Regions from separate parts of the Nocardia sichangensis genome, predicted to be linked through region 2. Evidence: riboswitches for the same ligand, from Rfam matches in the RefSeq annotation. Region 2 holds a riboswitch; each other region holds the start of a gene.
The links. A riboswitch is a leader RNA that binds a small molecule or an ion and turns the genes downstream of it on or off. The one in region 2 is predicted to bind S-adenosylmethionine.
Positions count from the first base shown of each region.

Region 1 (3,202 bases), on a different contig from region 2:
CGCAGCCGATATCCGATCAGCTCGCCGTCGATGTGCACGGTGCCCGCGTCCAGCGTCTCCAGATGGTTCACCACGCGCAGCAGGGTCGACTTGCCCGACCCGGACGGGCCGATCACGGCCACCACCTCGCCGGATCGCACGGTGAGATCGATGCCGCGCAACACTTCGTGCGAGCCGAAGGATTTCCGGACGCCGCGGACCTGCACGGCGGGTGTGGCGCTCATCGGGTCGCTCCGCGCGGTGCGGCGGGACCGACCTCGGCGACCTCACGCAGCTTCCGCCACGCGCGTTGCAGCGGCGTCGGCGGCGGCGTGCGGTGCGCGCCCTTGGCGTAGTGGCGTTCGATGTAGTACTGCGCCACCGAGAGCGCCGTGGTGAGCACGATGTACCAGACCGTCGCGACCATCAGCAGCGGCACCACCCGTCCGTTGCGCCCGTAGATGACCTGGACCTGGTAGAACAGCTCGGCGATCGCCATCACCGACACGATCGAGGTGCCCTTGAACAGGCTGATCACCTCGTTGGCCGCGTTCGGCAGGATCGAGCGCATCGCCTGCGGCACCACCACCGTGCGGAATTGCCGCAGCCGTGGAATCCCCAAGGCGGCGGCGGCTTCCAGCTGACCAGCGTCCACCGAGATGAACCCGGCCCGGATGATCTCGGCCGAATACGCCGCCTGATGCAGCGCCAAGCCGATCACGGCGGCGGTGAAACCGCTGATCACCCCGTTCACCTCGAAGGTGAACAGCGCGGGCCCGAACGGGATGCCGACCGAGAGGGTCCGATACAGGTAGGCGATGTTGAACCAGAACAGCAGCTGCACGATCAGCGGGATCGAGCGGAATGCCCAGATGTAGACCCACGCGATCACCCGCAGCACCGGGTTGTTCGACAGCCGGGCGATCGCGAGCGCGGTGCCGAGCAGAAAACCCAGCGCCGTGCCCCACGCGGTCAGCTCCAAGGTGACCCGCAGCGCCGATAGCACCGACTCGGCCGTGATGTACCGCGCGAACGTCGGCCAATCCCAGCCGGGATTGGTGGCCAGCCCGTGCACGAACTGGGCGAGCAGGATCAGCGCGACGGCACTGATCACCCAGCGCCAGGGATGCCGGGTCTTCGCGACGGTCGGCGTCGCGCCGGTCTCGGTGGGGGCCGGTGTTCCGGTCGGGTCCGGTTCGGTCGGCGCGGCGGCCTCGGGGGCGGCGTCCGGCGCGGTGGACGCGCTCATGACGGGTCCTCGATGATCACTTCGGTTCCTCCATCGGTCCCGGCGGAAGCACCCGCACCCGGTGACCGGGGGGTTGCTGCGACGTCGACGAGCCAGGTCTCTCGGTCGCTCTGGATGGTTGGCGCCGACCCCCCGTCAACGGATGTCAGGGGCGAGCCGAATCATGATGCCCAGCAAGGGAAGCCTGGAACAAGAGAAGTAATCACCGTGAGCGTAGATCTTGTCGACGCCGATTCATCGGATCTTTGTAGTAACCGGGCGTGCGCTGCTCTGCCGAGGGCGAGGTGAGATTCCTCGCTTCGCCGATCCCGGGCGCGTGGCGCCGGACTGGGATGGTCCGATGCAGCATACGGCTATCGCCGACGCTGGGGAACGCCGGTGGGCTACGCGGAGGTCCGTTCCGGGCAAACAGGACTCGCCACGAAATTGCTGTGTGCAATCTCGGCTGCTGATTGCGTTTGCCGGAGTACTGTCCCCCTCGATCGTTCCGCCGATGAGGAGGTTTCGTGACCATATTGCGCCGTCTGACCCAGTTGTCCGCTGTCGCGACCAGTTCGATCGCCTTCGTGCTCGCCGGGCCGGGGGCCGCGTTCGCGGCTCCGGATGCCACGATTCCCGCGTTCCCCGAGGACTCCGTGCCGATCGCCGCTCCCGGTGACCTGTTCGGCGCGTATCAAGCCGCGCTCGACGCGTTGCGCGCGCTCGGTATCCAGCCGTTCGCGTACCCGAGCGCGTCGGCGTTCTGCCTCGACAACACCACGGCCGGTCTGGCGCCCGCCGTGGCAGGCGCCATTCCGGGGCCGTGGCCGAAGACCACCGTCCAGATTCCCGGCCAGGACCTCAGCGCCGTCAAGGCCGGGCAGGCCATGTTCACCTTCGTGCCCTACGGGCTCGGACCGGACGGCCCGAATACCGCCGGAATGCAGGTGAGCTGGCTGAATCTGAGTACCGGTCGCAGCGGCACCGCCGCCATGGGGCCGCTGCCCGAGGTCGCGCGTTCGATGGTTCCCGCGGCCGTTCCGCCGGAGCAGCGGCCCGCGGCCGAGCAGGCGATCCGGGACTTCCTCGTCGCGTCCCTCCCGATGGGCGGGGTGCGCGCGGTCCCGGTGGACACCGGGAAGGGCACCGTGCTCGCCGCGATGTTCGGCACGGTGCAGAACGGCGCCAAGTCCTGCTTCTTCCTGCCGACGGTGGGAATTACCCCGGTGCCATGAGATTTCCGTCACCGTGGCACGGCTGCTCAGGGAAGCGGCCGACCTTTCCAGCGGGCCGTGCCGCGGCGCCGGGCCAGGTGTGATCGCACCCACAAAAGCAGATACACCGCCACCGACACCGGATGCGCGACGGCGGCAGGCAGGTCCGAAGGTTTCAGCGGGCCGCCGGTTTCGGTCGAGCGGGCCAGCAGTCGCCCGGCGACGGCGGCGAGCCAGCCGGCCAGGCCCGCCCGGCGGTGCGCCCCGCGGCCGAACACCGCCACTGCGGGCGGCACCCAATAGGCAAGGGCGGCAACCAGTCCCACCGCCGCTCCACCCGTTATCGTGCCGTCGTAGGCCGACCAGAGCCAGCGGGAGTAGCCCGCGTCCAATTCCGCGGCGTCGCGATACATCCTGGTGCGGGCCAGCGGTCCCGCGGCCACCAGAACCGTGGAATGACCGGCTCGCCGCAGCGTACGGGCGATGTCGAGGTCTTCGGTGACGCTTCCGGCCACCGCCGTGTGGCCGCCCACCGAGCGGTACGCGGCGTTGTCGAACACGAGGAACTGCCCGCAGGCCACCGCCGTGGCGGGCCGCAGGCTCCGGTCGGCCGCGGTGACCGGCAGCGTCGAGGCCCACGACCAGCACAGCAGGGGTTGCACCAGCGCCTCCGCCACCGAGCCTGCCACCTGCAGCGGCCAGGGGGAGACCAACGCGGCGCGTCGTTCGCGCAGCGCGCCGACCGCCGCCGCGAGCGCCGTCGGGGCCAGCCGCACGTCGG
Region 1 covers NZ_JBJZOK010000035.1:45,691-48,892, reverse strand. Annotated here, with positions in the region: gene ACL03I_RS33880 (amino acid ABC transporter ATP-binding protein) at 1-224, opposite strand, end outside; gene ACL03I_RS33875 (amino acid ABC transporter permease) at 221-1,228, opposite strand; SAM riboswitch class I at 1,256-1,349, opposite strand; gene ACL03I_RS33870 (hypothetical protein) at 1,735-2,442, shown strand; gene ACL03I_RS33865 (glycosyltransferase family 2 protein) at 2,469-3,202, opposite strand, start outside.
Region 1: it holds a riboswitch for S-adenosylmethionine, as region 2 does, so the genes downstream of both, ACL03I_RS33875 (amino acid ABC transporter permease) here and metX (homoserine O-acetyltransferase MetX) in region 2, are expected to answer to the same signal.

Region 2 (3,202 bases):
GAGAGCGCGGCCGGAGCCAGCAGTGCGGCGAACGCGCCCTGCAACGCGCGTCCGGCGAACAGTTCCGCGCCGGTCTGCGCGAGACCGGCCAGCGCCGACGCACTCGCGAAGCCGATCAGGCCGACGATGAAGATCCGGCGTCGGCCGAGGTAGTCGGCCAGCCTGCCGCCGAGCAGCAGCAGGCCACCGAAGATCAGCGTGTAGGCGGTGAGCATCCATTGCCGGTTGCCGTCGCTGATGTCGAGATCCCGCTGCGCGAACGGCAGCGAGATCGTCACGATGGTGGCGTCCAGCACCACCATGAGCTGGGCTAACGCGATCACTCCCAGCGCGAGCCAACGCGCTGAACCGCTCGCCCGCTGCGGCGCGTGCACCGCTGTCGCGGTTTCGGTCACGGTCTTCTCCTCGTCCTCGATGTCCGGAGCAATCCTGTCATCGAGCGACATTTGTCGTCAAGCGCAAAATGTCGTGTTACGACATTTGACCGTTACGGACAGGAAAACGGCAGGTTGCGTTAACATGGGGGCATGCTCGAGTTATCGGCGCCGACGGGCGCGGGCGCAGCGGCCGACCGCGCCGCCGGCGGCCCGGCGACCCAGGGCCTGCGCGAACGCAAGAAGCAACAGACCAGGCTGCGGATCATCGCCGCGGCCCTGGATCTGTGCGACACACAGGGCTTCGACGCGACCACGATCGAGCAGATCGCCAACGCCGCGGACGTCTCGCCGCGCACGATCAACCGCTATTTCGACAGCAAAGAAGACATCGTCCTGGGGCCCGTGCAGGATTTCGGGCAGACCATCGCCGAGACGCTGCGCGAATTGCCCCGCACGGGCAACGAACTCGGGGCGCTGCGCCAGGCCTTCCTGCACGTGGTCGATGAAGCCGCCGCGGCGGGCGAGGCGGATCCGCTGTCGTTCCGGCAGTTCCAGAAGATGCAGCGGATTCTGCGCAGCAGCCCGTCGGTCAGCGCGCGCAGCATGGAGCACGCCGACGACAAGAACCACGCGATCGCCGCCGTGGTCGCCGAGCGCCTCGGCACCACGCCGGACGCGCGCCCGGTGCGGCTGATCGTCGGCACCTGGCAACTGATCGGCCACATCGGCATGGAGTGCTCCGACGATGTGTTCCTCGACGACGACCTGGCGGTCGCGGCCAGGGCAGGGCGGGCGGCGTTCACCGAGGCCTACGACGAGTTCGTGCGCACCTGCTGCGGGGCGCCGACCGCTGCGGACCAGTGAGTTCGACGGAGGATTTCGGGCGCTGACCGCCCGCCGGTTATGATGCCGGGCAGGTCATGAGTACCAGCGTCAAGCCCCGGCTCGCTGGTCGGCAACCCTCCAGCCGCGGTGGGGTGCTCCGGGTGATGACCTGGCTCCCGAGAGCCGGGAGCAAGCGCGTAACAGGAGGTCGCCGGCATGTGTTGTTGTTCGTTACCCACACACCGCTAACCCCTGCTGTACCGGCGAACACCTGCTTGGGAGCAAACCATGAGTGAATTCACCGCGCCCGGGGCCGAGCGAGGCCCGGCGCAGTCGGCCCCGCACAGCCGTGGTGCCGAGTTCGGGGTCGTGCGCTTCCTCCCGGATCCTCCGCCCGCCGGTTTCGCGGGGGCGGCGACATGACCGTGAACACCGAACCGATCGCGCGGACCTCCGGCATCGCCCTGCCGCCCCCGGATGGACAGCTCGGCACCATCGCCATCGGGGACGTGCGGCTGGAGAACGGCGCGGTCATCCCGGACGTCCACCTCGCGGTACAACGCTGGGGTGAGCTCTCCCCCGGCATGGACAACATCGTGCTGGTCGAACACGCGCTGACCGGCGACTCGCACGTCGTCGGCAAGCCCGACGGCGTGCACCCGCTGCCCGGCTGGTGGGACGGCATGGTCGGTCCCGGCGCGCCGCTGGACACCGACGAATGGTGTGTGCTCGCGACGAACGTGCTCGGCGGCTGCAAGGGCAGCACCGGGCCGTCCACTGCCGCTCCGGACGGAAAGCCGTGGGGCTCGCGTTTTCCCGAGATCTCCATCCGCGATCAGGTGACCGCCGAAGCCGCTCTGCTCGACCTGCTCGGTGTCGAGCGGCTCGCGGCCGTGGTCGGCGGGTCGATGGGCGGTATGCGGGTGCTCGAGTGGATGGTCGGCGCACCGGATCGGGTCGCCGCGGCGCTGGTGCTCGCGGTCGGAGCCCGCGCCACCGCCGATCAGATCGGCACCCAGACCACCCAGATCGCGGCGATCACGTCCGATCCGGACTGGCAGGGCGGCGACTATCACGGCACCGGCCGCGCCCCGACGACGGGGATGGCGCTGGCCCGGCGGATCGCGCACCTGACCTACCGCACCGAGTTCGAGCTGGATCACCGGTTCGAGAACAAGCCGCAGGGCGACGAGGACCCGTGGAACGGCGGACGCTACGCGGTGCAGAGCTACCTGGACCATCAGGCCGAAAAGCTCTGCAAGCGTTTCGATCCCGCCACCTATGTGCTGCTGACCGAGGCGATGAACCGCCACGACGTCGGCCGCGGCCGGGGCGGCATCGAGGCGGCGCTCTCGGCGACGCCGGTGCCGTGCGTGGTCGGCGGCGTCGACTCCGACCGGCTCTATCCGCTGCGGACCCAGCAGGAACTCGCCGATCTGCTGCCCGGATGCGACGGACTGGAGATCGTGCACTCCCGCGACGGGCACGACGGATTCCTCACCGAGGCGGCGGCGGTGTCCAAACTGCTGACCGAGACCATGCGCCTGGCCCGCGCCGGTGTGCGCCCCGAACGCTGACAAGGGTCCACTTCCCCTCGCGCCCGCACTGATCGGTACCTCGCGCCGTGATGCCGTCCACTCTCAGAGCGCTGCGGCTCGCCGCGCCGCTTCGATGCGGTTGATGTTGGTTTCGATCCACTCCCGCAGCGCCGCTATCGGCGTGCGCAGACTGTGCCCCAGCTCTGTCAGCGTGTAGTCGACTCGTGGCGGGATCGTGGGATGCACTGTGCGCGTGACGAAACCGTCGCTCTCCAGTTGCCGCAACGTCTGCGTCAGCATCTTCTGGGAGATGCCATCGATACGGTGGCGCAGATCGGTGTAGCGCATGGTGCCGTCGGCGAGCGCGTCGATGATCAGGACCGTCCATTTCCCCGCGATGTGGTCGAGGATCTCCCGCGTGGGGCACTTCGCGGAGTACACGTCGGCGGGTAGGCCGGAACC
Region 2 covers NZ_JBJZOK010000018.1:102,537-105,738, forward strand. Annotated here, with positions in the region: gene ACL03I_RS24175 (MFS transporter) at 1-446, opposite strand, end outside; gene ACL03I_RS24180 (TetR family transcriptional regulator) at 528-1,241, shown strand; SAM riboswitch class IV at 1,294-1,404, shown strand; gene metX (homoserine O-acetyltransferase MetX) at 1,622-2,779, shown strand; gene ACL03I_RS24190 (winged helix-turn-helix transcriptional regulator) at 2,843-3,202, opposite strand, start outside.

Region 3 (3,202 bases), on a different contig from region 2:
CACCATGCCGATGTGACCGATCCCTGCTCAGGCGAGGGCTTGGTCGAGATCCTGGAGCAGGTCTTCCACGTCCTCCAGGCCCACCGAGATGCGGACGACGCCGTCGGACAAACCGATGGTGGCCCGGCCTTCGGGACCCATGGCGCGGTGTGTCGTGGTCGCGGGGTGGGTGATCAGGGACTTGGCGTCACCGAGGTTGTTGGAGATGTCGACGATGCGCAACCGGTTCAGGACTTCGAACGCGCGCTTCTTCGCCTCGTTCTCGGGTGCGTTCAGCTCGAAGGTGACCACGGTGCCGCCGCCGCTCATCTGGCCCGTGGCCAGCGCGTACTGCGGATGCGAATCCAGGAACGGGTATCGCACCCAGCTGACGGCCGGGTTGCTCTCCAGGAAGCGGGCGATCCGCAGCGCGGACTCCGTCGAATGGCGCACCCGCAGCGGCATCGTCTCCAAGCCTTTTAGCAGCGTCCACGCGTTGAACGGGCTCAGGGCCGGGCCGGTATGGCGCATCAACGTCTTCACCGGGCCGTCGATGTAGTCCTGGGCGCCGAGGATCGCGCCGCCCAGCACGCGGCCTTGGCCGTCGATGTGCTTGGTGCCCGAATAGACCACCACGTCGGCGCCGAGTTCGAAGCCGCGTTGCAGCAGCGGAGTGGCGAACACGTTGTCCAGCACGACCTTCGCGCCCGCCGCGTGCGCCAGCTCGCTCACCCGCCGCACGTCGACCAACGTCTGCATCGGATTGGCGGGCGTCTCGAAGAAGACCGCCTGAGTGGGCACGGACAGCGCCTGTTCCCACTGGTCGAGATCCTCGCCGTCGACGAAGACGGTCTCCACGCCCCAGCGCGGCAGTATCTCGTTGCACACCACGAAGCACGAGCCGAACAGGCTGCGCGCGGCGACGAGCCGGTCGCCGGCGCCCAGCAGCGCGCCCAGCGCGGTGAACACCGCGGCCATGCCGCTCGCGGTCGCGAAGCACGCCTCGGCGCCGTCGAGCAGGCGCATCCGCTCCTCGAACATGGCCACCGTCGGGTTGCCGTAGCGGGAGTAGACGAAATGTTCGACCTCGCCGGTGAACGCGGCCTCGGCGGCCTCCGCGCTCTCGTAGACGAAGCCGGAGGTGAGGTAGAGCGCCTCGGCGGTCTCCTCGAAACCGGAGCGCCGCAGCCCGCCGCGCACGCCGAGCGTCGCGGGGCCGACGCTCTCGGGCAGCGGCTTGTCGAACGCGCCGCCGGTGATCACGACTGCCGCCAGGGCAGTCCGAGGGCACGCCAGCCGGAGCCGCCGCGATGCCCGAATTCGTCGAGCGGGCCTTCGAAGCCCTCCAGCACGTTGTAGGAGGTGCGGTAGCCCGCCGAGGTGGCGGCGATCGCCGCACCCACCGAACGCTGACCGGAGCGACAGAGGAAGACGACAGGAGCATCGGGATCATGGCCGTCGAGCGCTTGCTTCAGCTGCTCGACGAACGTCTCGTTGCGCGCTCCCGTGGAATCGACCCACTCGATCAGCACGGTCGGCCGTTCGATCGGGCTCGTGTCGGGGACTCCGACGAATCTCCATTCCGCTTCCGTCCGCACGTCCACCAGGACGGCTTCCGGATTGTCCCGCAGCAACTCCCAAGCCTGCTGAGGGGTGATGTCACCGGCATAACTCATGTGCACCTCCTGCGAATCCGCACTTGCCGCGCCCGGGACCAGGGCGCCGCCAGGTCGTCACCCGGAGCACCCCACCGCGGAGGAGGGTTGCCGACCAGCAATGCCGGGGCTTGACACTGGTTCTCATGACCTTCGACTGAGATTGCACCGACCCGGGTCACCGTGTCAAACGGTGACGCACCCTGCGCGAACGCTCAGGTGCATACCAGCCACTTGTCGCCGGATCTGGCGAGAATCCAGGTCGTCGTCTTCTCCTGCCCGTCCACCTTCGTGGTGACGGTCGCCTTGCCCCGGTCGCCGTCCACCATGGGCGGGTCGATTTTCGTGATCTCGACGGGCTTTCCGGCGCCGTCCTGGCCCGCCAGCGGTGAGTGGGCGGCGTCGAAGCCCTGGCACGCGGTGCCGGGCGGCGGCACGGCGTCGCTGCGGTTGGCACCGTCGACGAAGTTTCGGACGGCCGCCGTGATGCGGTCGGCGTCTGTGACATTTTTCTCAGCGGGTGACAGCACACCGCCGAGCACGATCGCGATCAGCACGATCGCCGCGACCACCGCGGCGGCGACGAACGGGACCACCGAGCGTTTATCGGTCTGATCGACCCGGATGATCTCGTCCTCGCCCGCGGTCGGCTGCTGTTCGGTCATGGCTCGATGATCCCTGGTCGGCGCCGGTATCGAGCGCTCGACCCCGGGCAAACACCGGCGCGACGCCGACCAGGGGCGAGCGGCGGCGATAGACCGCGCGCGAGCGGGTAAGCGGCAATCGTGGCTGTCGATGGCATCCGTCGAGTTCACGCACCGACGCGGGGCGGCGTCGGCCATCCCGATAGAATCGCGGGACGGCGGCCTGCTGTCATAGCGAATCGGCAGCTCTACGCCGCGGCGAACGGAGCACCGTGCAGCCACGAGCCGGCGACGCCGGCGTCCGCACCGGACGGGTGCGACCGAGCCGGTGCGTCAACTTAGCCTAAGCTAAGCCCGACGTCATTAATTGTTTCGACCATAAAGGTGCGCGTAAAGAGATGACCGAACAGAGTGCAGTAGAGGATGGCGGTGTCCGCGAGCCCTCCGTGGTGACGCAGGCTTCCTCCTCCGGGCCTGACGCGCACACCGCGAAGACCCGCCCGCTCCGCATCGCGATCGTGGGCGCCGGACCGGCCGGGATCTACGCCGCCGACGCCTTGATGAAGTCCGATGCCGAGGTGTCGATCGACCTCTACGAGCGCATGCCCGCGCCGTTCGGCCTGATCCGCTACGGCGTCGCGCCCGATCACCCCCGCATCAAGGGCATCATCACGGCCCTGCACAAGGTCCTCGACAAGCCGCAGGTGCGCCTGCTCGGCAACATCGACTACGGCACCGACATCACCCTCGACGACCTGCGGGCCTTCTACGACGCGGTGATCTTCTCCACCGGCGCCAACGCCGACCGCGCCCTGCCGATCCCCGGCATCGACCTCGACGGCTCCTACGGCGCCGCCGACTTCGTCTCCTGGTACGACGGCCACCCCGACGTCCCCCGCACCTGGCCGCTGGAGGCGGAGAAGG
Region 3 covers NZ_JBJZOK010000001.1:228,867-232,068, forward strand. Annotated here, with positions in the region: gene ACL03I_RS01190 (serine/threonine-protein kinase) at 1-16, shown strand, start outside; gene ACL03I_RS01195 (O-succinylhomoserine sulfhydrylase) at 28-1,242, opposite strand; gene ACL03I_RS01200 (rhodanese-like domain-containing protein) at 1,239-1,655, opposite strand; SAM riboswitch class IV at 1,670-1,786, opposite strand; gene ACL03I_RS01205 (Rv0361 family membrane protein) at 1,850-2,299, opposite strand; gene ACL03I_RS01210 (FAD-dependent oxidoreductase) at 2,677-3,202, shown strand, end outside.
Region 3: it holds a riboswitch for S-adenosylmethionine, as region 2 does, so the genes downstream of both, ACL03I_RS01200 (rhodanese-like domain-containing protein) here and metX (homoserine O-acetyltransferase MetX) in region 2, are expected to answer to the same signal.

Region 4 (3,202 bases), on a different contig from region 2:
ACGGAGGCCAGCGGCGCGTACTTCTCGGCGTCCTTGGCCGGGTCGAGGTAGCGGGCCAGCCCGACGCCGCCGATCACCAGTTCGCCGGATTCCCCCTCGGCCACCGGGTTACCCGCCGCATCGACGACGACCAGATCCCAGCCGTTGAGCGGCAATCCGATTCGGATCGGCCACTGACCGTCCAACCGCGCGGCGCAGGCGACGACCGTGGCTTCGGTGGGGCCGTAGGTGTTCCACACCTCGCGCGCCACATCACCGTTTCCGGCGAGACGCTCGGCGAGTTCCGGCGGGACGGCCTCGCCGCCGAAGATGAGCAGGCGCACCGCCTCCAGCGCCTCGACCGGCCAGGTCGCCGCCAGGGTCGGGACGGTCGAGACCACGGTGATCCGCCGCCGCACCAGCCATGGACCGAGATCGGCGCCGGTGCGCACCAGCTCACGCGGAGCGGGCACCAAGCAGGCGCCGTTGCGCCAGGCCAGCCACATCTCCTCGCAGGACGCGTCGAAGGCGACCGACAATCCGGCGAGTACACGGTCACTCGGGCCGATCGGGGCGTCCTGAAGGAACAGGTCGGCTTCCGCGTCGACGAAGGCGGCCGCGTTGCGGTGGGTGACGGCAACGCCTTTCGGGGTGCCGGTGGAACCCGAGGTGAAGATGATCCAAGCGTCATCGCGGGGAGTCGGCAGCGTCGACCAGCTTTCCTCGCGCTGATCTTCCGCCGCGCGGATGCCCGCGGCGGTGGTCTCGATGCCCGCCGCGGTCACGATCGCGGTGACCTGCGCCTCGCCGAAGACCAGTTGGGCGCGCTCGTCCGGGTCGTCCGCGTCGACCGGCACGTAGGCCGCGCCGGAGTACAGGACGGCGAGGATGGTCACGTAGAGCTCACGGGTACCCGACGGTATGCGTACGCCGACCCGGTCGCCCGGTCGCACACCAGCGGTGGCGAGACGGGCCATGGTCTTCTCGATCTCGACGACCAGCTCCAGGTAGGAGAGCACTACTCGGCCGTCATCGATGGCAGGGGCGTCGGGGTGGGCGAGCGCCGTCGCGGTCAGGATGTCGACCAGTGTCCTGGCCTCCGGCGCGCGGTCACCGCGCGACAACGGGCCCGCGGGCGCGTCGACGTCTATCTCGAGCATGGTGCTCTGCGCACCTCCCATCGACTCGCCTCACACTTTCCCGTTGTTGTGTCATAGCTGGGTTACCAAAGGGCAAACGCCACGATGGCCAGTTGTCCACGGTACCCGGGGTTGTCGTCGTTCGTTGTTCACCGGAGTGGACGCCGGATCGGCGGGCGCCCTGCGCGTCGTTGCAGGTGGGATCGATATTCGCCGCCGCGACAGGGCAATCGCTGGTCGGTCCGTCGACCCTCGGGTTCGCCGGGAGATCGCTCGTGTGCGGGTGTGATTCCGCTCATCGAAGCGGTGCGGACCTCGGGATGGGCGCGTGCGGCGTCGAGGCTCGTGGCGCCGGCGACCGGTCCGCCGCCTCGGAGCGCGGTCGAAGGCGTCAGTTGCCGAGGGGCGCGTGGGATCCCGAGGCAGCGGCTCGCGCGCTGTCGTCGGGATGCTTGTAAAGGCTCACGCCTGGTGGTTATCTCCACGCGGTGCTCCTGGGGACTCGGGGTCGAACGTGGTTGACAGCGCCGGGGCGCTTCTGCCACCCTCGGGTCAGGTCATGAGTGCCAGCGCGAAGCCCCGGCTTGCTGGCCGGCAACCCTCCTCCGCGGTGGGGTGCTCCGGGTGACGACCCGGCCGCCGCCCGACCGGGCGCGGCAAGCGCGGACTCGACGAATCATGCGATTGCGGGTCCCTGAGCCGACGGGATTCACGTGATGACTACCACTGTCGACAACACCTGTGCCGCTCTCGCCCGGGTCTCCGGCGACGAATTGCTCGTTCCGCTGGTGCAAGGCGGAACGGCCACCTACGCCAACTTCGACTACGCGGCGAGCGCGCCGGCGTTGACGCAGGTCACCGACCGGGTGCAGCAGTTGCTGCCGTACTACGCGAGCGTGCATCGCGGCGCGGGCTACGCCTCCCGGATCTCCACCGAGTGCTACGAGGCCGCCCGCGGGTCGGTCTCCCGGTTCCTCGACGCCGCCGACGACCAAGTGGTGGTGTTCACCCGCAACACCACCGACTCGCTGAACCTGCTCGCGTCCTGCGTGCCCGGCGACACCGTGGTGCTCGACATCGAGCACCACGCCAACTTCCTGCCCTGGACCAGGCAGGGCAGGCGGGTCGTGCAGGCCGCCGACACGGTGGAGGAGACCATCGGCAGGCTGGTCGCCGAACTGTGCAGTAGGCCCGCCGCACTGCTCGCGGTGACCGGTGCGTCGAATGTGACCGGCGAGGTGCTTCCGCTGGAGCGGCTGGCCACCGTCGCGCACCAGTGCGGCGCCCGAATCCTGGTCGACGCGGCCCAGCTGGCTCCGCATCGTCGAATCAGCCTGCGCGCCAGCGGAATCGACTATCTGGCGTTCTCCGGCCACAAGCTGTACGCGCCGTTCGGCTCGGGTGTGCTGGTGGGCAGACGGGATTGGCTCGACGCGGCGCGGCCCTACCTCGCGGGCGGGGGCGCGGTGCGTGAGGTGAGTACCGACGCGGCCGAGTGGGCGCCCGCTCCGCAGCGGCACGAAGCCGGGTCGCCGAACGTGCTCGGCGCCGCCGCGCTGGCCGCCGCCTGTGACGCGCTCTGTGCCATCGACGCCGAAACCCTTGCCGCGCACGAACATCGACTCGCCGACCGTCTCCGCGACGGCTTGGCCGAGATTCCTGGCGTTCGGCTGTTGCGCATTTGGACCGACAGCCCCGACTCCGTCGGCATCGTCGCGTTCACCCTGGACGATTTCGCCCCCGGCCAGGTCGCCGCCTTTCTTTCCGCCGAACACGGTATCGGCGTCCGCGACGGACGCTTCTGCGCCCACCCGCTGCTCACCCGCCTCGGCTTGGACGGCGCACTGCGCGCGAGCATCGGCCTCGGCACCACCTCCGCCGACGTCGACCGTCTGATCGATGCGATAGCCACCCTCGTGGCGACGGGCCCCACCTGGAACTACGCCGCCGAGAACGGCGTATGGAACCCGACTCCCGAAACGCGCCCCTTCACCTCCACAGCCCCCACCGGCGCGGCTCCCTGCCTAGTCGGCTGAAACGACGCTTGTTCCTCGATCTCGTCGAAAAGGGTACTAAGACTCCCA
Region 4 covers NZ_JBJZOK010000017.1:156,560-159,761, reverse strand. Annotated here, with positions in the region: gene ACL03I_RS23695 (Pls/PosA family non-ribosomal peptide synthetase) at 1-1,139, opposite strand, end outside; SAM riboswitch class IV at 1,674-1,787, shown strand; gene ACL03I_RS23690 (aminotransferase class V-fold PLP-dependent enzyme) at 1,835-3,154, shown strand.
Region 4: it holds a riboswitch for S-adenosylmethionine, as region 2 does, so the genes downstream of both, ACL03I_RS23690 (aminotransferase class V-fold PLP-dependent enzyme) here and metX (homoserine O-acetyltransferase MetX) in region 2, are expected to answer to the same signal.